Regions from separate parts of the Hydrogenophaga sp. GW823-FHT04C09 genome, predicted to be linked through region 3. Evidence: predicted binding sites of a transcription regulator. Region 3 holds the regulator's gene; each other region holds the start of a gene.
What was found. The regulator LexA, encoded in region 3, represses DNA repair genes until DNA is damaged. The targets are predictions, from matches to a motif close to ACTGTATNNNNATACAGT.

Region 1 (7,242 bases), on a different contig from region 3:
CCTTGATGCCGACGATGCCGGGCACCTGCGCCAGGCGCAGCACGGTGTCGTGCGCCATGTCGGCCACGGTGCGGCCGGGCACGTTGTAGAGCACGGTGGGCAGGTCGCCCACGGCTTCGGCAATCGCCTTGAAATGCTGGTACTGGCCCTCTTGCGTGGGCTTGTTGTAGTAGGGCACGACCTGCAGCTGGCAGTCGGCGCCCACGCTCTGGGCGAAGCGCGCGAGCTCGATGGCCTCGGCGGTGGAGTTGGCGCCGCAGCCGGCCATGATGGGCACGCGCTTGGCGCCGTGCGTCTTGGCCTGCTCGACCGAGACGCGGATGATCTCGCAGTGTTCCTCGACGTTGACCGTGGGCGATTCGCCCGTGGTGCCGACCACGCCGATGCAGTCCGTGCCCTCGGTGATGTGCCAGTCGATCAGTTTGCGCAGCGTGGGGTAATCGACGCTGCCGTCTTCATGCATGGGCGTGACCAGGGCCACGATGCTGCCGGTGATGGGGTTCATAGGCTAAAGGCTCAAATGGAGGCGTCCACCCTGCATCGCCCCGGTGGGGCGGGCAGCGCGCGCGAATCTTGCATTCTACCCAGTGGCATCCAGCGGATACCTGGGGGGCGGCACGGGGGTCCCGGGCCGTTTTCGCACCGCCGCCAGGCGCTGGACGAAGCGTTCGGGGCGGTCGCAGAAACCATCTTCATAGGCCACCACGTGCAGACCCTGGCCGGCCTGCAAAAGTTCGCCCGGTTGCAGCAGAAAGTCGGGCCGCGAGGGCTTGCCCACGCTCTCGTTGCCGGCCGCGAAGGTCTCGTACAGCAGCACGCCGCCTTCGGCCACGCTGTCCACGATGCGGGGCAGCAGGGCGCGCCAGAGGTAGTTGGTGACGACCACCGCGTCGAAACGCTCGCCGTCGAACGGCCAGGGCCCGTTCTCGATGTCGGCCAGCACGGCGCGGCCCAGGGGCTGCACGGCGGCGATGGCTTCGGGCGAACGGTCCACGCCGGTGACGGGGTGGCCCCGTTGGGCAAACCAGCGCAGGTGGCGACCCTGGCCGCAGGCCACGTCGAGCACCGAACCGCCGGTGGGCACCAGGTGCGACCAGCGCCGCACCCACGCCGAAGGCGCCTCGGTGCCATGCATCAGAAGCAGCTCCAGATCTGGTCGGCCAGGTTCACCAGGAACTCGGGCCGGTGGTAGAGCGCGAACGTCGCCAGCAGGGCCGCGCCAGCCGCGGCCCAGGCCAGGGCGCGCACGGCCACAGGCTTCACGCCGCGGCTCCCACGCGCTGCGGGGCGCGCGCGATCGGGCCTTCGCGCACCGGCAGGTTCACCAGCCCGGCGAACACGCCCAGCGCGATCGCGAGGTACCAGACGATGTCGTAGCTGCCGGTCCTGTCGTACAGCACGCCGCCCAGCCACACGCCCAGGAAGCTGCCGATCTGGTGGCTGAAGAAGATGAAGCCGCCCAGCATGGACATGTGGGCCACGCCGAAGATCTGCGCCACCACCGCGTTGGTGGGTGGAATGGTGGAGAGCCAGAGCAGGCCCATGACGGCGGAGAACACGTAGACGCTCATGGGCGAGAGCGGCGCGATCAGGAACACGGCGATCACCGCGGCGCGCGCGAAGTAGATGAAGGCCAGGATGTGGCGCTTGGCCAGGCGCTGGCCCAGCGCGCCAGCGGCGTAGGTGCCGATCACGTTGAACAGGCCGATCAGCGCCAGCGCGTAGCTCGCCACCTGGGGCGACAGGCCGTGGTCCTTGAGGTAGCTGGGCATGTGCACGCCGATGAACACCACCTGGAAACCGCAGACGAAATAGCCGGCCATCAGCAGCTGGAAGCTGCGGTAGCGGAAGGCCTCGCGCAAGGCCTGGCCAATGGTCTGTTCGCGGTGCACCGGCGCGCCGCCCGCGAAGCCCGGTTCGCGCAGGCCCAGGGCCAGCGGCATCACCAGCAGCACGGCGCCCGCGAGGAACAGCAGGGCCTGTTGCCAGCCGAAGCTGCTGATCAGCCAGCCTTCCACCGGCACCATCAGGAACTGGCCGAACGACCCGGCCGCGGCGGCCACGCCCATGGCCCAGGAGCGCTTCTCGGCCGGAATCTGCCGGCCGATCACGCCGTAGATCACCGCGTACGTGGTGCCGGCCTGGGCCGCGCCGATCAGCACGCCGGTGGTGAGCGCGAAACCCAGAGACGAGGTGCTCAGCGCCATCCCGGCCAGACCCAGGGCATAGGCCACCGCACCGCCGATCAGCACGCGGAAGGCGCCGAAACGGTCGGCCGCCATGCCGGCGAAGATGCCGAAGATCCCCCAGGACAGGTTCTGGATCGCCAGGGCGAACGAGAACGTCTCGCGGGACCAGCCCTGCGCCTGGGTGATGGGCTGCAGCCACAGGCCGAAGCCGTGGCGGATGCCCATGGACAGGGTGACGATCAGGGCGCCGCAGGCCAGCACCTGCAGGGCAGAGAGGCGGGGCGGGGTCGGGAGGGTGGGGGTCGAGGGCATCCGGGAACTGTAGCGAAGATGGATGGGCCTTGCCTGTCACGGGCATGCCGCGAAGGCTTGATATTTTCCCGCGCCACTGATGAATCGCGCGCATCGCTGGTCGGCCTGAAGCCGAAAGTCTGTATTTGCATACAGTCTTCGGGGCATACAATCCGCCCCCATGGCGACCCAAACACCCAACGAATACTCCGAAGGCTCGATCCGCGTCCTCAAGGGGCTGGAACCGGTCAAGCAGCGGCCGGGCATGTACACCCGCACCGACAACCCGCTGCACATCATCCAGGAAGTGCTGGACAACGCGGCCGACGAGGCCCTGGCCGGGCACGGCAAGAAGATCAAGGTCACGCTGCATGCCGATCATTCGGTCAGCGTGGAAGACGACGGCCGGGGCATCCCGTTCGGCCTGCACCCCGAGGAAAAGGCCCCGGTGGTCGAACTCGTGTTCACCCGTTTGCACGCGGGCGGCAAGTTCGACAAGGGCAAGGGCGGCGCCTACAGCTTCTCCGGCGGCCTGCACGGCGTGGGCGTGAGCGTGACCAACGCGCTCTCCACCCGGCTGGAAGTGACCAGTTTCCGCGAGGGCCAGGTGGCCAAACTGGCGTTCTCCGCTGGCGACGTGATCGAACCGCTGGTGATCTCGCCCAAGGGCGCAGACGACCGCAAGCAGGGCACCACGGTGCGCGCCTGGCCCGACGCCAAGTACTTCGAAGCCGCCACCCTGCCCATGGCCGAACTCACCCACCTGCTGCGCAGCAAGGCGGTGCTGATGCCGGGCGTGAGCGTGACGCTGGTGAACGAAAAGACCAAGGACACCCAGACCTGGCTCTACAAGGGCGGCCTGCGCGACTACCTGCAGCAGACGCTCACCGGCGAGCCGGTCATTCCCCTGTTCGAGGGCGAAGGCTTCGCCGACAGCGGGCACGACAGCTTCGCCGAAGGCGAGGGCGCGGCCTGGTGCGTGGCCTTCACCGAAGACGGCCAGCCGGTGCGCGAGAGCTACGTCAACCTGATCCCCACCAGCGCGGGCGGCACGCACGAAAGCGGCCTGCGCGACGGCCTGTTCCAGGCGGTCAAGGGCTTCATCGAACTGCACGCGCTGCTGCCCAAGGGCGTGAAGCTGCTGCCCGAAGACGTGTTCGCGCGTGCCAGCTACGTGCTCTCGGCCAAGGTGCTCGACCCGCAGTTCCAGGGCCAGATCAAGGAGCGCCTGAACTCGCGCGACGCCGTGCGCCTGGTCGGCAGCTTCGTGCGCCCCGCGCTCGAGCTCTGGCTCAACCAGCACGTGGACTACGGCAAGAAGCTCGCAGAGCTCGCCATCAAGGCCGCGCAGTCGCGGCAGAAGGCCGGCCAGAAAGTCGAAAAACGCAAGGGCTCCGGCGTGGCCGTGCTGCCCGGCAAGCTCACCGACTGCGAGAGCAAGGACCTCGCGCACAACGAGGTGTTCCTGGTCGAGGGCGACTCGGCCGGCGGCAGCGCCAAGATGGGCCGCGACAAGGAAAGCCAGGCCGTGCTGCCGCTGCGCGGCAAGGTGCTCAACACCTGGGAAGTCGAGCGCGACCGCCTGTTCGCCAACACCGAAATCCACGACATCGCGGTCGCCATCGGCGTGGACCCGCACGGCCCGAACGACACGCCCGACCTCAGCGGCCTGCGCTACGGCAAGGTCTGCATCCTGTCCGACGCCGACGTCGACGGCTCGCACATCCAGGTGCTGCTGCTCACGCTGTTCTTCCGCCACTTCCCCAAACTCATCGAGGCCGGCCACGTGTACGTGGCGCGCCCGCCGCTGTTCCGCGTGGACATCCCCGCGCGCGGCAAGAAGCCGGCGGCCAAGCAGTACGCGCTGGACGAAGGCGAGCTGCACGCCATCCTCGACAAGACCGCCAAGGACGGCGTGCCGCCCGAGAAATGCCAGATCAGCCGTTTCAAAGGCCTGGGCGAAATGAGCGCCGAGCAGCTGTGGGACACCACCCTCAACCCCGATACGCGCCGCCTCATGCCGGTCGTGCTCGGCGCGATCGACTTCGCCGGCACCGAAGCCCTCATCACCAAACTCATGGGCAAGGGCGAAGCCGCCTCGCGCCGCGAGCTGATGGAGTTGCATGGCGACTCGGTCGAAATCGATATCTAGTTGAACTCCCCCCGCGCCGCTTCGCGTCACCCCTCAGGGGCGACACTGGCAGACCGGCAGAGCCGGATCTGCGGTGTCCTTGACCGAATCGCCGCCTTGAACGAAGAACTGATTTGCCATGACTGAAACTCCTGAACTGCCGCTGTCCGCGCCGGACGACGACGGCATGAACCTCGCGAACTACGCGCAGCGCGCCTACCTCGAATACGCGCTTTCGGTCGTGAAAGGCCGCGCCCTGCCCGACGTGTGCGACGGCCAGAAGCCGGTGCAGCGCCGCATTCTCTACAGCATGGACCGCATGGGGCTGGGCTTCAGCGGGCCCAACCGCAACACGGCCGCGCGCCCGGTGAAAAGCGCGCGCGTGGTCGGCGACGTGCTGGGCCGCTTCCACCCGCATGGCGACCAGGCCGCCTACGACGCGCTGGTGCGCATGGCACAGGACTTCGCGCAGCGCTATCCGCTGATCGACGGCCAGGGCAACTTCGGCTCGCGCGACGGCGACGGTGCCGCGGCCATGCGTTACACAGAAGCGCGCCTGGCGAAGATCACCACCCTGCTGCTCGACGAGATCGACGAGGGCACGGTGGACTTCGTGCCCAACTACGACGGCTCCACCGTCGAGCCCAAGCAGTTGCCCGCGCGCCTGCCGTTCAACCTGCTCAACGGCGCCAGCGGCATCGCCGTGGGCCTGGCCACCGAGATCCCCAGCCACAACCTGCGCGAGGTGGCCGACGCCTGCGTGGCGCTGGTGAAGAATCCCAAGCTGGCCGACGACGAGCTGTTCGCGCTGCTGCCCGGGCCCGACTACCCCGGTGGCGGCCAGATCATCAGCCCGGCCGGCGACATCGCCGATGCCTACCGCACCGGCCGCGGCAGCCTCAAGGTGCGCGCGCGCTGGAAGATCGAAGACCTCGCGCGCGGCCAGTGGCAGCTCGTGGTGACCGAGCTGCCGCCGGGCGTGAGCACGCAGCGCGTGCTCGAAGAGATCGAGGAACTCACCAACCCCAAGGTGAAGGCTGGCAAGAAGGCGCTGACGCAGGAACAGACGCAGCTCAAGGCCAGCATCCTCATGGTGCTCGACGGCGTGCGCGACGAGTCGAGCAAGGACGCGCCCGTGCGCCTGCTGTTCGAGCCCAAGAGCAGCCGCATCGAACAGCAGGAACTCATCACCGCGCTGCTGGCCCACACCAGCCTGGAAACCTCGGCGCCGATCAACCTCACCATGGTGGGGCTCGACGGCCGGCCGACGCAGAAGTCGCTGCGGCAGATGCTCACCGAGTGGATCGAATTCCGCCAGGGCACCATCACCCGCCGCTCGCAGCACCGCCTCACCAAGGTGCTGGACCGCATCCACATCCTCGAAGGCCGGCAGCTGGTGCTGCTCAACATCGACGAGGTGATCCGCATCATCCGCCACAGCGACGAGCCCAAGGCCGCGCTGATCGAGCGCTTCAAGCTCAGCGACCGCCAGGCCGAGGACATCCTGGAAATCCGGCTGCGCCAGCTGGCGCGGCTCGAAGCCATCAAGATCGAGCAGGAGCTCAAGGAACTGCGCGAAGAGCAGGGCAAGCTCGAAGACATTCTGGGCAACCCCGGCAGCCTCAAGCGCCTGATGGTGAAAGAGATCGAGGCCGACGCCAAGACCTTCGCCGACGAGCGCCGCACGCTGATCCAGGCCGAGAAGAAGGCCGTGGCCGAGATCAAGGTGGTGGACGAGCCGGTGACGGTGGTGATCTCCAGCAAGGGCTGGGTGCGCGCGCGCACCGGCCACGGCCACGAGGCCGGCAGCTTCGCGTTCAAAGCCGGCGACGGCCTGTACGGCACCTTCGAGTGCCGCACGGTGGACACGCTCATCACCTTCGGCAGCAACGGGCGCGTGTACTCGGTGCCCGTGGCCAGCCTGCCGGGCGCGCGCGGCGACGGCCAGCCCATCACCACGCTGATCGAACTCGAAAGCGGCACGCAGCCGCTGCACTACTTCGCCGGCCCGGCCAATGCGGCGCTGCTGCTCAGCAGCAGCGGCGGCTACGGCTTCCTGGCCACGGTGGAGAACATGGTGTCGCGCCAGCGCGGCGGCAAGACCTTCCTCAACCTCGGCGAAGGCGAAACGCCGTGCGCGCCGTCGCACGCGGCCTTCACCTCCGGCGGCGTGCCGCTGGTGCCGGCCACGCACGTGTGCTGCGCCTCCACCGGCGGGCGCATCCTCACCTTCGAGATCGGCGAACTCAAGCTGATGGAGAAGGGCGGCCGTGGCCTGATGCTGATCGACCTCGAAGCCAAGGACACCCTGGCCGGCGCCGCCGCCTACACCCGCAGCGTGAAGATCGAAGGCATCGGGCGCGGCGGCAAGGAGCGCGAGGAAACGCTGGAGATCCGCAGCCTCAACAACGCGCGCGCCGCGCGGGCCCGCAAGGGCAAGGCGGCCGATCTCGGCTTCAAGCCCAGCCGCATCACGCGGGTGGAGTAAGGCGGCCATGGCGCGCTCGCCCACCCTGGCCGAGCTGCGCCGCTATGCGATCGCGCGCAGCCTGTTCAAACCCGTGACGCTGCCGGCCGCGATCCGCCGGCTCGGTTTCGTGCAGGCCGATCCCATGCGCGCGCCGGCGCGCG
Region 2 (7,242 bases), on a different contig from region 3:
CATCGACCCCTTCGGCATCGTCATCGAGTACACGGCCGAGGTCGAGCAGGTGGACGACAGCTACGTGCCCCGGGGCCCGGCGGAATGGAAATGGCCGCCCGGCCGCGTCGACCAGTGGGGCATTTCGCCGCCGCCCGGCGCCACGCTCAAGGAAGCGCAGCGCCGCGTGCTGTTCGCCCCCATGCCCTGAACCCGTTTTTTCTCCGCAACCTGACCGCACCATGAAATTCACCACCTACCTGCGCGATGGCGCGCCACGCCTGGCCGTCGTCGACGGCGCCGACTTCGTCGACCTGCACGACGCCCAGCCCCAGGTGCCCGCCGACCTGCGCGCCGCGCTGAAGGCCGGCGTGGACCTGCCCGCCGCCGCCCAGGCCGCACTGGCCGGGCACTTCAAGCGGCAGTCGCTTGCCGGTGCCGCGCTCGCGCCGCTGGTGCCCGAACCCGGCAAGACCGTGTGCCTGGGCCTCAACTACTTCGACCACGCCAAGGAAGGCGGCCGCGAGAAACCCGACTACCCCTGGTTCTTCTACCGCGGCAGCTCCTCGCTGATCGCGCACGGCGACGCTGGCGTGGTGCCCCGCGTCTCCGGCAAGTTCGACTACGAGGCCGAGCTCGCCGTCGTCATCGGCCGCACCGTGCCGCGCCACACCACGCAAGCGGATGCGCTGCAATACGTGTTCGGCTACAGCTGCTTCAACGACATGAGCGTGCGCGACTACCAGAAGCGCACGCCGCAATGGACCATCGGCAAGAACTTCGACGGCACCGGCGGCTTCGGCCCGGTGCTGGTGACGGCCGACGAACTGCCGCCCGGTGCCGCCGGCCTGAAGATCCAGGGCCGACTCAACGGCCAGGTGATGCAGGACGCCAACACCAGCGACATGATCTTCAGCGTGGCCGAGACCCTCGCGCTGCTGGCCGAGGTGCTGACGCTGGAAGCCGGCGACGTGATCGTGATGGGCACGCCCGCCGGTGTCGGCCAGGCGCGCACGCCACCCGCCTGGATGAAGGCCGGCGACACCTTCGAAGTGGAGATCGAGCGCATCGGCACGCTGGTCAACCCCATCGTGAACGAACAGGCCTGACCATGCAGCAGCGCGTCTTCGATGTCGCCATCGTGGGCTGCGGGCCCTCGGGCGTGGTGGCCGCCGGCCTGCTGGGCCAGGCGGGCCTGAGCGTGTACGTGTGCGACCGGCTCACCGACGTGCACCAGATCCCGCGCGCCATCGCGCTGGACCACGAGATCATGCGGGTGTTCCAGCAGCTCGGCGTGGCCGATGCGGTGGCACCGTTCTGCGAACCTTTCACGCCCTCCGAGTACTTCGGCGTGGACGGCCAGCTGATCCGCCGCATGACCATGGTGGCGCCGCCCTTTCCGCAGGGCCACACGCCCTCGATGGTGTTCACCCAGCCCGAGGTCGAGAAGGTCCTGCGCGCGCGCGTGGCGCAGTTGCCCAACGTGGTGGTGGAACTCGGCGTGGAGATGACCGGCCTCACGCCGCACGACCAGGGCGTGGACCTCGCCATCGGCGGTGCGCAGGGCGAGCCCGCCCGCACCGTGCGCGCGCAATACACCATCGCCTGCGACGGTGGTTCCAGCGCGGTGCGCACCGCGCTGGCCATGCCGCTGGAAGACCTGGACTTCGACGAACCCTGGCTGGTGGTGGACGTGCTCATGAACGAGCGCGGCCTGGCCAAGCTGCCCCAGGTCAGCGTGCAGTACTGCGAGCCCGAACGGCCTTGCACCCTGGTCATCGGCCCGAAGAACCACCGCCGCTGGGAAATCTCGCTCAACCCGGGCGAAGACCCGAAACACGCCGCCACGCCGGAGGAAACCTGGCGCCTGCTCTCGCGCTGGATCACGCCCGAGGACGGCACGCTGTGGCGCCAGTCGAGCTACCGCTTCCACGCCCTGGTGGCGCAGCAATGGCGCCGGGGCCGCGTGTTCCTCGCGGGCGACGCGGCGCACATGCAACCGCCCTTCCTCGGCCAGGGCATGTGCCAGGGCATCCGCGACGTGAGCAACCTCGCCTGGAAACTCGCGGCCGTGCTGCGAGGCGAGGTGTCCGGCGCGAGCGCCGAGGCCCTGCTCGACAGCTACGGCGACGAGCGCAAGGCCCACGTGCGCGAACTCACCAGCCGCATCAAACACGTGGGCGCGGTGATCTGCGAACGCGACCCGGTGAAGGCCCGGGAGCGCGATGCGGCCATGCTGGCTCAATGCGGCGGCGTGGTGAAGGACACGCCGCGCCAGGACATCCTGCCCGCACTGACCACCGGCTGGCTCGCACCGCAGGAGCACGCCGCGCGCGGCAGCCTGTTCCCCCAACCCTGGCTGCTCAGCGGCCCGCAGCGCCAGCGCATGGATGCCATCGCCGGCAACGGCTGGCGGCTGGTGCTGGCCCCCGGCCAGGCCGTGCCCGGCGGGGCGGGCGCCCTGCCGTGGTTGCGCTGCGTCGCGCTCGGCACGGTGGGTGCGCTGGAGACCGACGGCGTGGCCGAAGCGTGGCTGCAGCGCCACCAGAGCGTGGCGGCGCTGGTGCGGCCGGATAACTATGTGTATGGCGTGGCCGGCACGACCGATGAGGCGGCGGCGCTGTTGTCGGCACTCGCCACGCGGCTGGGCGTGGCGGCCGAGGCCTGCGCGGCCTGAGGCCAAGCCGGGCGCAGCGCCTCCACCCAATCCTCGAACGGCGGCGCGCCCGACTCCGCCCGGCGCAGCACGGCCGCCGGGTGGTGCACCACCCAGACCGGCAGGCCATCGGCCCGCACCTGCCAGCGCCCCAGGTTCTGCGCCACGCCCACACTCCCGCCGAGCAGGCTGGACGCGGCGGTGGCGCCGAGCGCGATCACCGCCTGCGGCTGGACGAGGCGGATCTCCGCTTCCAGCCACTGCTCACACGCTTCGGCCGCGCGCTGGCCGGGCGTCTTGTGCAGGCGCCGTTTCCCGCGCGCCAGAAAGTGGAAGTGCTTGACGGCGTTGGTGAGGTAGATCGATTCCACCGGCCAGCCGAGCTCGGTGATGGCGCGCCGCAGCAGCGCGCCCGCGGGCCCGACGAAGGGGCGGCCCGCGAGGTCTTCCTGGTCGCCCGGTTGCTCGCCCACGATCATCAGGCGCGCGCCCACGCGGCCTTCGCCCCAGACGACCTGGGTCGCGCTGCAGGCCACCGGGCAGTCCGTGCAGTGGCGCGCGCGGCGACCCAGGTCGTCCAACTGCTCCTGCGGTGTGCGCGGTGCGCGCGCCGCCGCGCGAGGCGCGCCGATGGGCAGGCGGCGCTGCGACTCGCTGGCCTGCGCCACCATGCGCGCGCTGCGCTGCGGCGCGGTCTGGATCAGTTCGGTGATGGCCTGCGTCTCGGGCAGGTTGTGCCAGTAGCGGCGCGGCATCTCGCGCAGCATGGCGGCGGTCTTGAGCCGCGAAGGGTTGAAGATGCTGCGGTAGTAGTCGAGCCACAGGGCTTCGCCGGCGTCGGGCGGGGGCGCGAGCGAGCGGTCCACGCCGGGCGAGAACACAAGGCTTTCGCGGTTCCAGTGCACACACAGGCGCGGCGTGAGGATGGCCCAGCGCATGGCGGCGAACCGCTGCGCGAAAAAAGGTGCGGCCGCGCGCACGATGTGATGCACCGGCTCGAACCAGGCCACATAGCGCGTGTCGCCGCCATCGCCGTCCTCGATCTGGCGGAAGCGCACGAAGGCGTGCATCTTGTGGATCTCGCGCCGCACCTCGCGCGCCATGCGCTCGAGCGCGAGGCGACGGGGGTCCAGGGCGTCGCGCCAGCGGCGGGGGTCGGCCTTCACATCCAGCGCGAGCTCGTGCAACCGGCGGAAGCGCTCGGGGTGCGCGTGCTGCGCCACCGTGTCGGCCAGGTCCATGGCCTCGGCCGGCAGGTTTCGCAGGGCGCGCAGGGGCACGGCTTCGGGCGGCGGTGCGCTGGTGGGCGAAGCCGCGTCCTCGCCCAGCAGATCGCCCTGCCCTTCGGTGCCGTCGCGCCACACCACGTCGCGCGGCTCGGCGCCGCAGGCGATCAGCGCCGACAGCGCGCGCAGCGAGGCGGGCACGTCGTTGGCGTCGTACTCGATCTGCCAGCGCATGGGCGTCTCAGGCAGCGGCGGGAGCTTCGGCCCAGCCGAACAGATCGGGTTGCTCGCCCACGGCGGGTGAGCGAGACCGTGGCCGAGCGAGGGGGGCCAGCGGCACCGCGCCGGGCCGGTGGTCCGGCAGGTGCACGAAGTCCAGCGCCTTGCGGCCCGCCGTGCCCAGGCGCTCCATGTCGGCGCGCCGCACCTGGCGCACGCGCCGCGCGTCGAGCAGGCGCTGCACCGAGTGCGCGCCCAGCCCGGGCACGCGCAGCAGGATCTCGCGCGGCGCGCGGTTCACATCCACCGGGAACCACTCCGGGTGCGCGAGGGCCCAGGCGAGCTTGGGGTCCATGTCCATGGACAGCATGCCGCCGGGCAGCACGAGTTCGCTCGCGTCGAAACCGTAGAAACGCATCAGCCAGTCGGCCTGGTACAGGCGGTGCTCGCGCACCAGCGGCGCGGCCTGCCCGGGCAGCCGGGCGCTGGCGTGCGGGATCGGGCTGAAGGCGGAGTAGTAGACGCGCTTGAGGCGGTAGCCCGCGTAGAGCCCGGCGCTGACCTGCAGGATGCTGCGGTCGTCCGACGCGTCGGCGCCGACGATCATCTGCGTGCTCTGGCCGGCGGGCGCGAAGCGCGGCGGTGGCGCGCTGGCGGCGGGCCGGCCGGGCAAGGAGCGGATCTGTTGCGCCTGCGTCTTCTGCTCGCGCGCTTCGTCCAGCTTCAGGCGGATGCCGGCCATCGACTGGCGGATCTGCTGGCTGCTCTTGCCCGGCGCGAGCGCGTCGAGCGAGTCCTGGCTGGGCAGCTCGATGTTGATGCTGAGGCGGTCGGCGTAGCGCCCGGCGCGCGCGAGCAGGGCCTCGTCGGCATCGGGGATGGTTTTGAGGTGGATGTAGCCGCGAAAGCCGTGCACCTCGCGCAGCTGGCGGGCCACCTCCGCGAGCTGCTCCATGGTGTAGTCGGGCGAGCGGATGATGCCGGAGCTCAGGAACAGGCCCTCGATGACGTTGCGGCGGTAGAAATCGAGCGTGAGGTTCACCACCTCTTCTACGCTGAAGCGGGCGCGCTCGACGTCGCTGGAGACGCGGTTGACGCAGTAGAGGCAGTCGTACACGCACCAGTTGGTGAGCAGGATCTTGAGCAGCGAGATGCAGCGCCCGTCGGGCGCGTAGCTGTGGCAGATGCCCTCGTTCGACCCCAGGCCCTGCTGGTCGCTCGAATCCCGGCGCGTGCCACCGCTGGAGGCGCAGGAGGCGTCGTACTTCGCGGCATCCGCGAGGATGCGGATCTTGCGGGCGACGGACATCATGCTGTAATTTTATACAGTATCTCGTCCGGGCGCTCGCCGGCTGTCACTTGGCGGCCGTCTTGCCCTACAGTGCGCCGATCACACCGAGGAGATGCCCATGCCCAACCTGGCCACCATCGAGATCAAGGCCTTCCTGCCCGCGATCGACTTCGACCAGTCCCGGCGCTTCTACATCGACCTGGGCTTCACCGAGGCCTGGGCTTCGGAGCAGATGGCCTACCTGCATGCCGGCAGGAGCAGTTTTCTGCTGACGAAGTTCTACGTGAAGGACTTCGCCGAGAACCTCATGATGCATTTGCTGGTGGAGGACGTGGACGCGTGGTGGGCGCACGTCGAGGCGCAGCGGTTGGGCGAGCGCTACGGTGTGCGCGCCGAGCCGCCCGAAGACCGGCCCTGGGGCATCCGCGATTTCATCCTGAACGACCCGGCGGGCGTGTTGTGGCGCATCGGGCAGGACATCGAGGGCAAGTAGGTCTCGCCGCCCACGCTTCGTTTCAGCGCGAGCGTGCCAGCTTGTGCAGCAACTCCGCGAGCATGAGGTGCTCGGCCGGTGTCAGGGTCTTGAAACTGGCTTTTTCGTTGTCGAGCAAGCGCCTGGTGAGTTCCTTCACCAGCGACTCGCCTTGCTCGGTCACGGAAAGGTGAAAGCCTCGTCTGTCGTTTTCGTTTGTTTCACGAACTATCAGACCACGGCCAGCCAGCTTGTCGAGGCCGTTGGTTATGTAGGGGGCGCTCAGCCCGAGCGCCTTGGTCAACTGGGCGGGCGACACCAGCGGGTTGGCGTGGATCAAGGCCAGCAGGGTGTACTCCACCGTGCGCAGCGAATGCGAATTCCCGACCACATCCTGGAACAGGCCGATCGTGACGATGGAGGCCTGGGCCAACTGGTAGCCGAGCAGCTGCTGCAAGGCGCCCTCGCGCAGGCGCCCGGCGGGCGTTGACTCCATCGCCAGCTTGGGTTCATCGGCCCTGGCACGCACCACCTTCTGCGGCAGCCCTTTCTTCGATGCGGCAGCGGGTTCTGCGCCGTCGCGGGACTGCGCCCTGTTCTTGACGGTCTTGGAAGGTGGCGTGTTGAGGCTGCGCTGTTTGTCCATGAAGTTCTCCTCAGCACGAGATGCACCGGAGAGGGTGGATTCTGCCTGCTTCAGCTCCTAGGGTATTTACCAGTCTTTTTATTTAGTTAACTGAACTAACCTTGTTTCGCGACATGGGCACAAACCATTCGCAAGACACCACAAACAAACGTAGGAGACAGTCATGCTTCAAATCAGGATGGCCGCGTTCGCGACGGCCAGCACTGCGGTTTTGCTCGCGGCATGCGGAGGAGGAGGAGGAGGTGGCGGCCAGGAAGCTGCGGCCCCGTCCACACCGACCACACCTTCCCTGGCCATTCCGGCACCCGGCTCGCTGCTGCCGGCGGCTGATGCCAAGACCATCACCGCGGCCGACTGCACGGCGGCCAAGCTGGGCACCAGCGTCGCGGTCGCGGACATTGGCGAGCCGGTGTCGGCGGTGACATTGAACGCGCCCGTCTGGACGGCCGCGGCGGGATCGAATCAGGCCTACTGTTCGCTCACGGGTGCCATCTATGCCGTGGACCCCAGCGCACCGGTGATCAACTTCCGCGTTTCGCTGCCGGCGAGCTGGAGCCTGCGTGCGGTGCACACGGGCGGTGGTGGCATGAACGGCTTTGCGCCGGGCGCGCCGTCTGCCGCCATCCTCGCGCTGGGCGCGGCCACCTGGGGCAGCGACTCCGGCCACAGCTTCCTGGACTCGACCTGGGCCCTGAACGAAGAAGCCATGATGAACCTGGGCTTCATGCAGATGAAGAAGACGCGCGATGTGGG
Region 3 (7,242 bases):
GCTGGCCCTGTGGCTTCGCCATCGGCACGGCCTGCGCCCAAGCCCGCCGCGAAACCGGGTGCCACCGCGTCGCCCCGTGCGAGCAGTGTGGTGCGCCGTCCACCGGCACCCCCTGCGGCGCCCCGCCTGCAGCTGGACCCGATCGATCTGGATGCGGGCATCGAGCGCGATCCGACGCTCAAGCTCTCGCCCTTCTTGCTGAGTGAGCCCGCCACCTCCGAAGAAGCCCGCGCCGCCGCCGGCCTGCTCTGGAAGTCTCTCAGCGCGTCGCCGGAAGACATCCTGCGGGACGCCCAGAAACTCGCGGCGCTGGAGGCGGAAGCCGAGCAACTGCGCAACGCCCGGGCCCAGAGCCAGAACAGCATTGGCGAGCTGAACGCCCAACTGAATGAGGCGCGTGACCAGCGCTACCGCAACTGGCTGGTGTACCTGCTGGGCGCACTGCTGTTGCTGACGCTTCTGGCGCTGCTGATGGCGTCGCGCCGCCGTCCAGCGCAGGCCGGGTCCGAGGCGTCCCGTGCGTGGTGGTCCTCGACGCCTGAAGACAAAACCATGCCGGCACAGCTCCGCAAGCCCGTGCGCCAGGGCGCCCCGACGGTGGCGGCCCCCGCGCCCGGCGGCGTGGAACTCGATCTTCACCTGGATCAGGATTCGTCGCTGGACGATTTGCAGGCCCTCGATGGCGCCGCTGCGCGCGAGAGCGATCCACAGCCGGAATCGGCGGTTGCGCTGCCATCGCGCGACCGTCGGGATTTTTCACCGAGCGCCTTGGGCATCTCCCGTTCGGTGGCCACGGAAGAGTTGTTCGACATTCAGCAGCAGGCCGACTTTTTCGTGTCGCTGGGTGAAGACGAGCAGGCCATCCAAGTGCTGCGCAACCACCTGGCCGAGAGCCATGAGCCCAGCCCCCTGGCTTACCTGGATCTGTTCAAGCTCTATCACCGCCTGGGGCGCCGCGAAGACTACGACGCCCTGCGCGACGAGTTCAACCACGTCTTCAATGCCGGCGCGCCGCCCTTCAACCGCTACACCGACGGTGGTCGAGGCCTTGAAGCCTACGAAACGGCCTTCAGCCGCATTCAGTCGCTGTGGCCGGAGCCCCGGGTGCTGGACCTGATCGAGGAGTCGATCTTCCGGGACGCCAGCGACGACGAAGTCGAGGTGTTCGATCTCGAGGCGTACCGCGAGCTCTTGCTGTTGCACGCGATGGCCAAGGAGCTGATCAAGCGAGACGAGCCGTCCGCGGCAAAGCACAGCGAATTCCGGCACACGAACATGCAACCGCTGAAAGCCGACGGCCGGCGTCCGAGCGCGCCAGCCGGCAAGAAGCCCCCCGTCGCTGAAGAGCCTGCTGGCGGTCGCAACACCCAGCCGATGGACCTGGGTGTGCTGGTGCCTGCGTCGTCCCACCTGGGCCTGGACATCAACCTGAACGACCTCTCCGAGTTCTCTGCCTTCGAGGCCTTGTTGCCAGAGGTGTCGCCGCCCGTGGAGCCGACCGCCAAGGCAGGTGACGCCCAGGACCTGCCGCTGAGCAACCTGATCGATTTCGAGGTGTTGGACTTCATGCCGCCGGACGACGAGCCAGGCTCGAAGCCGGATGGCAAACGCTGACGCCCTTGGTACCCAGAAAAAACGCCGGTGACAACCGGCGTTTTTTCTGGGGTGAGGTCGATCGCAGCCATCAGCGTCGAACCTGCAGCGCGCCTGGATTGACGATATTGGTCGGTGTGCCCTTGATGTAGTTGACCACGTTGTCGAACGCAGAGGAGAAGTACATCTCGTAGCTGTCCTGCTCGACATAGCCGATGTGGGGCGTGCAGATGCAGTTTTCGAGCCGCAGCAGGGCATGGCCTTGCAGGATGGGCTCGGATTCGAACACGTCGATCGCGGCCATGCCCGGGCGACCCCGGTTCAGCGCGGCGATCAGCGCCTCGGGCTGGATGAGCTCGGCGCGGGAGGTGTTGACCAACAGCGCGGAGGTCTTCATGGCGGCGAGGTCTTCGGGTGTCACACAGCCCGCGTTGCTCTCGCTCAGCCGCAAGTGCAGGCTCAGCACGTCGGCCGTTTCAAACAGGGCTGCCTTGCTGGGGGCCACATCGAAACCATCGGACGCGGCGCGGGCACAGCTTTCTTCGCTGCCCCACACGATCACGCGCATGCCGAAGGCCCGCCCGTAACCTGCCACCATCTGCCCGATGCGGCCGTAGCTCCAGATGCCCAGCGTCTTGCCACGCAGCACCATGCCCACGCCGAAGTTGGCGGGCATGGCCGCGGCCTTCAGCCCAGCCTGTTGCCAGGCGCCATGCTTGAGGTTGGAGACGTATTGCGGGATGCGGCGCATGGCCGCAAGCATCAGGGCCCAGGTGAGCTCGGCGGTGGAGACGGGTGAACCCACGCCCTCGGCCACCGCGATGCCACGCTCGGTGCAGGCATTGACGTCCACATGCTCACCCACGCGCCCGGTCTGGGCGATGAGTTTGAGCCGGGGGAGTTTTTCAACCAGTTGACGGGTGATGGCGGTGCGTTCCCGGATCAGGACCAGCACATCGGCATCGCGCAATCGGATGGACAGCTGGCCCACGCCCTTGACCGTGTTGGTGAAGACTTTGGCCGGGTAAGGCTCCAGTTTCTCGGCACACCGCAGTTTGCGCACAGCGTCCTGATAGTCATCAAGGATCACAATATTCATGACCCTATTGTGCCTTCACCTCCCAGGCCTTCCGGGCCGCTGACCCCTGGTTACAAGCAGGCACGGCGCGCCGGGAGCCTGGAGGATGGCCGTGTGCTCGCTGGCGGCGGCCGAGTTCAGGCCGCGCGCGTGGACAGCTGGCGTTCCTGGTCGGCCAGTCGATCGAGTTCGGCGCACACATCGTTGATGCGGCCCGAGATCACCAGCCTGACACCGGCCCGGTGCGCCGCCGCGGGGCCGGTCTGCTGCAGCACGCGCACGCGAGGCACAGGGTCCGCTGCCGGTGGCACGGCCCGCAAGACAAGTGGACTGCGGGTTGTGCTGGCGCGCTTGAGCCACCCGGCACGCGCAAAGCGCTGTACAACCTGCGTGGCCACGGGCTCGTTGGCGGCCGTTGCCCGGCGAAGGGCGGGAGAGGGCAACCAGCAGTCGATCAACTGCAAAGGGGCGCGCCACGTGTTGGTGTTGAAAATTTTTCCCATGCGAAACTCCATTGGGTGGGGTTGAACACAGGCAGGATTGCAAAATCAAACGCCTTCGCAGGGATGTGTCCTTGTGGTGGGTTGTGCACCCACCGGGACCAAACGCCCGCCACCTGCTGAGGCGACACGGACCGGGATCGGTCAGAGCTGGAAGCTGTTGCGGATCAGGCCCACGGCGAGTCCTTCGATTTCGAATGGCTCGCCCGGTTCGACGACGATGGTCTTGTAGTCGGGGTTTTCCGCGTGCAATTCAATCAGGTGCTGGCGCCGCATGAAGCGTTTGACGGTGACGTCGTCACCCAGGCGGGCCACCACGATCTGGCCGTTCTTGGCTTCCTTCGTGGCCTGCACGGCGAGCAGATCGCCGTCCATGATGCCGATGTCGCGCATGGACATGCCACGCACCTTGAGCAGGTAGTCGGGCGTGCGCTGGAACAGGCTGCGCTCGACCTGGTAGGTCTGGTCCACATGCTCCTGCGCCAGGATGGGCGAACCGGCTGCGACGCGACCGATCAGGGGGAGCACCAGCTGGGCCAGGCTGGGGATCGGCAGTGTAAGCTGGCGCCCGCGCGAATCGTTGATGGACTGCAGGTCTTCGCTGCGCAGGCGGATGCCTCGCGAAGTGCCACTGACCAGTTCGATCACGCCCTTGCGCGCCAGCGCTTGCAGATGCTCTTCGGCGGCATTGGCCGACTTGAACCCGAGTTCGCTGGCGATTTCGGCACGGGTGGGCGGTGCGCCGGTGCGTGCGATCGCCGTCTGGATCAATTCCAGAATCTGTTGCTGCCGGGCGGTGAGCTTCGGTGCGGTATGGGGCATGTCGAGCATGAGGACCTCGTCGGGAACGTGGTGGCCAAGGGGAACGCCATCTGGGAAGGCAGGAACAACGCGGGAAGTGGCTGATACCTGTTTTCTTATCCAGTATCTGTATTTTTAACCAGTTTTCAAGGATTGGCAAGTGGTGGACACAAATCAGGGCCGGCGGCTCGTGATCCTGGGCACGGGCGGCACCATCGCCGGGCGTGCGGCGCAGGCGGGCGACAACGTGGGCTACGTGGCGGGGCAGGTCGGCGTGGCCGATCTGGTGGCGGCCGTTCCGGCTTTGGCCGGCGTGCCGTTGGAGGTGGAGCAGGTCGCCCAGATCGACAGCAAGGACATGGGCCTGCCGGTGTGGCAGGCGCTGGCGGCACGGCTCCAGGCGCATCTGGACGATCCCCAGGTGTCGGCGGTGATCGTGACGCACGGCACCGACACCCTGGAGGAAACGGCGTTCGTGCTGCAGCGCCTGCTCCAACCCACCAAGCCTGTGGTGCTGACCTGCGCGATGCGCCCGGCTTCCGCGCTGGTGCCGGATGGGCCGCAGAACCTTGCCGACGCGCTGGCCGTGGTGCGGCATGGGGAGGCCGGCGTGGTGGTGGTGTGTGCCGGACAGGTGCACGGCGCGCTGGAGGTGGCGAAGGTGCACACCTACCGCCTGGACGCTTTTGACTCTGGAGACGCGGGGCCGCTGGCTTGTGTGGAGGAGGGGGAGGTGCGCCGTTTCCGATCCCGGGGCGCCTCCGTTGCTTCCCACGATCCAGCCCCGCTGGCCCGCTTCCTGGCGGCCGACGCCCTGCCTCGGGTCGAACTGGTGACCAGCCATGCCGACGCGGACGGCAGCCTGGTGCGGGCCTTGATGGCGCCAGGCGCCGCCCGTCCCTTGCGGGGCATCGTGGTGGCCGGCACGGGCAACGGTACCGTTCACCAGGCGCTGACCGATGCGCTGAATGCCGCGCAGGCACAACGGGTGCGGGTGGTGCTGGCGACGCGTTGTGCGCGCGGAAGGGTGGTGCCGCACGCTGGCCTGCCATTCGCGCACTCGGCCGGGCTCTCGCCGGTCAAGGCCCGGTTGGCGCTGGCGCTGGACCTGCTGATGGAATGACGCGATGTTCGCCGCGCTCGGTGCCCACGCCTGGGCGTACCCCATGCTGGAAGTGGCCCATCTGCTGGGCGTGGCGCTGTTGCTCGGCAACCTGACGCTGCTGGAACTGCGGGTGTTCGGCTGGGGCCAGAGCCTGCCTGTGGAGCCCCTGGCGAAACTGAGCCTGGGCCTGGTGGCGGTGGGTTTCGCACTGGCCGCCGTGTCGGGCCTCCTGATGTTCGGTACCCAGGCCGGGGAACTGCTGGCCAATCGCGTGTTCACAGCCAAGATGGTGTTGATCATGCTGGCGGGGTGCAACGCCGGCTGGTTCCACGCCCGCCGATCGCTGCAGCGCCAGGACCGCACTGCGCGCCTCTTGATGCTGCTGTCGTCGGCCTTGTGGCTGCTGGTGCTGACCTGCGGCCGTTGGATCGGTTACGTGTGATGGGAAGGAGATCTCCATGCAACGACGTGATGTGATTCGGACCGGGGCCTGGCTGGGCCTGGGGGGTTGGGGCGGTGGGGCGCTGGCCCACCATGGCTGGAGCAGCTTCGACCAGGACCGTCCGCTCTACCTGGAGGGGCGGGTGGTCGAGGTGAAGTGGCGCAACCCGCACGCCGAGCTGGTGCTGGAGCTGCCCGAGGCCCTGCGCCTGCCGGCCGACCTCGGCCAACGCCCTTTGCCCGCCCAGACGGCGGGCATCGACGGGCCCGCGCTGCTGGCCAAGACCGTGTTGCCCACGCGCCGCGACCGGCGCTGGGAGATCGAACTGGCGCCGCTGTTCCGGTTGGGGCAATGGCAGATGCCTGAGGTCAAGACCGGGGCCTCCCTGTCCACCGTGGGCTTCGCGTTCAAGGACGAGAAGGGCGAAGCGATCCTGCGCGCCGAGTACGTGTTTCTGGAGGGCAAGGCCTACGGCCTGCGCTCCAGCCCGGCTTGAGCCCTCCTGAAAGCGGAACACCCGGCACGTGGCCGGGTGTTCTGCGGGAAGCCGGGGTGGCTTACTTCGACAGCGCCTCGAAGGCGCGCGCCGTGATGTCCTCGACCGAGCCCATGCCGCTGATGGCGCGGTACTTGGGCGCGGCGGCCGCGTCCGAGCGCGCCCAGCTGCTGTAGTAGTCCACGAGGGGACGGGTCTGTGCGCTGTAGACCTCGAGCCGCTTCTTCACGGTCTCTTCCTTGTCGTCTTCGCGCTGGATCAACGGCTCGCCGGTCACGTCGTCCTTGCCTTCCACCTTGGGCGGGTTGAACTTGACGTGGTAGGTGCGGCCCGAGGCGGGGTGCGAACGGCGGCCGCTCATGCGTTCGATGATGGCGTCGAACGGCACGTCAATTTCCAGCACGTAGTCCAGCTTCACGCCGGCGGACTTCATGGCATCGGCCTGCGGAATGGTGCGCGGGAAGCCGTCGAACAGGAAGCCGTTGGCGCAATCGGACTGGGCAATGCGTTCCTTGACCAGGTTGATGATGAGGTCGTCGCTGACCAGACCGCCGGATTCCATCACGGCCTTGGCTTGCAGCCCCAGGGGGGTGCCGGCCTTCACCGCCGCGCGCAGCATGTCGCCGGTGGAGATCTGGGGGATGCCGTATTTTTGGCAAATGAACGTGGCTTGCGTTCCTTTGCCGGCACCCGGGGCGCCCAACAGAATCAGTCTCATCGCTTTCCTTTTTTCAGAGTTTCAATGGCGTGGCCGCTTGTCTCGAGCGGCGGCCCCAGGGCGTGGGAGCCGGGGCGACCGGTCGAGGATAGCACGGGCACCCTTCGCTCTGGCTGACAGGAAAAGGGCTCCGACGCCCACCGCAAGGCCCGTAATTCAGGCCTTGGCGAGCAGCTCGCGCACCCGTTGAAGATCTTGCGGCGTGTCCACGCCGGGGCCCGGTGCATGGGCCGTCACGTGCACCGCGATGCGGTGGCCGTGCCAGAGCACGCGCAATTGCTCCAGCGACTCGATTGCTTCCAGCGACGAAGGCTCCAGCTGGGGAAACTGCCGCAGGAAGCCGGCGCGATAGGCGTAGATGCCGACGTGGCGCAGTGGCGCAGGGGTCGGCAGCGCGCTCATGGGCTGGCCGGGTGCCATGCCATCGCGCCACCAGGCGATGGGTGCGCGGCTGAAGTACAGCGCGGTGCCCATGCGGTCGAGCACCACCTTCACCACGTTGGGATTGA

Region 1: AC1Q9M_RS04840 (DNA topoisomerase IV subunit B) is a predicted target of LexA. The motif match lies at 2,620-2,637, and genes of this name have one in related genera.
Region 2: AC1Q9M_RS12720 (putative DNA modification/repair radical SAM protein) is a predicted target of LexA. The motif match lies at 5,393-5,410, and genes of this name have one in related genera.

What each region holds. Positions count from the first base shown of each region.
Region 1 covers NZ_JBXAIO010000001.1:1,031,262-1,038,503, reverse strand. Annotated here, with positions in the region: gene dapA (4-hydroxy-tetrahydrodipicolinate synthase) at 1-505, opposite strand, end outside; gene AC1Q9M_RS04855 (class I SAM-dependent methyltransferase) at 581-1,135, opposite strand; gene AC1Q9M_RS04850 (hypothetical protein) at 1,135-1,263, opposite strand; gene AC1Q9M_RS04845 (MFS transporter) at 1,260-2,501, opposite strand; gene AC1Q9M_RS04840 (DNA topoisomerase IV subunit B) at 2,662-4,632, shown strand; gene parC (DNA topoisomerase IV subunit A) at 4,751-7,099, shown strand; gene AC1Q9M_RS04830 (DNA glycosylase AlkZ-like family protein) at 7,107-7,242, shown strand, end outside.
Region 2 covers NZ_JBXAIO010000004.1:92,842-100,083, reverse strand. Annotated here, with positions in the region: gene AC1Q9M_RS12740 (VOC family protein) at 1-190, shown strand, start outside; gene AC1Q9M_RS12735 (fumarylacetoacetate hydrolase family protein) at 222-1,088, shown strand; gene AC1Q9M_RS12730 (bifunctional 3-(3-hydroxy-phenyl)propionate/3-hydroxycinnamic acid hydroxylase) at 1,091-2,656, shown strand; gene AC1Q9M_RS12725 (UdgX family uracil-DNA binding protein) at 2,557-4,095, opposite strand; gene AC1Q9M_RS12720 (putative DNA modification/repair radical SAM protein) at 4,103-5,389, opposite strand; gene AC1Q9M_RS12715 (VOC family protein) at 5,490-5,864, shown strand; gene AC1Q9M_RS12710 (MarR family winged helix-turn-helix transcriptional regulator) at 5,887-6,489, opposite strand; gene AC1Q9M_RS12705 (tannase/feruloyl esterase family alpha/beta hydrolase) at 6,653-7,242, shown strand, end outside.
Region 3 covers NZ_JBXAIO010000006.1:189,688-196,929, forward strand. Annotated here, with positions in the region: gene AC1Q9M_RS17960 (type IV pilus assembly protein FimV) at 1-1,614, shown strand, start outside; gene AC1Q9M_RS17965 (D-2-hydroxyacid dehydrogenase family protein) at 1,685-2,692, opposite strand; gene AC1Q9M_RS17970 (hypothetical protein) at 2,809-2,961, opposite strand; gene lexA (transcriptional repressor LexA) at 3,316-3,993, opposite strand; gene AC1Q9M_RS17980 (asparaginase) at 4,133-5,095, shown strand; gene AC1Q9M_RS17985 (hypothetical protein) at 5,100-5,519, shown strand; gene AC1Q9M_RS17990 (DUF6152 family protein) at 5,536-6,015, shown strand; gene adk (adenylate kinase) at 6,077-6,733, opposite strand; gene kdsB (3-deoxy-manno-octulosonate cytidylyltransferase) at 6,890-7,242, opposite strand, start outside.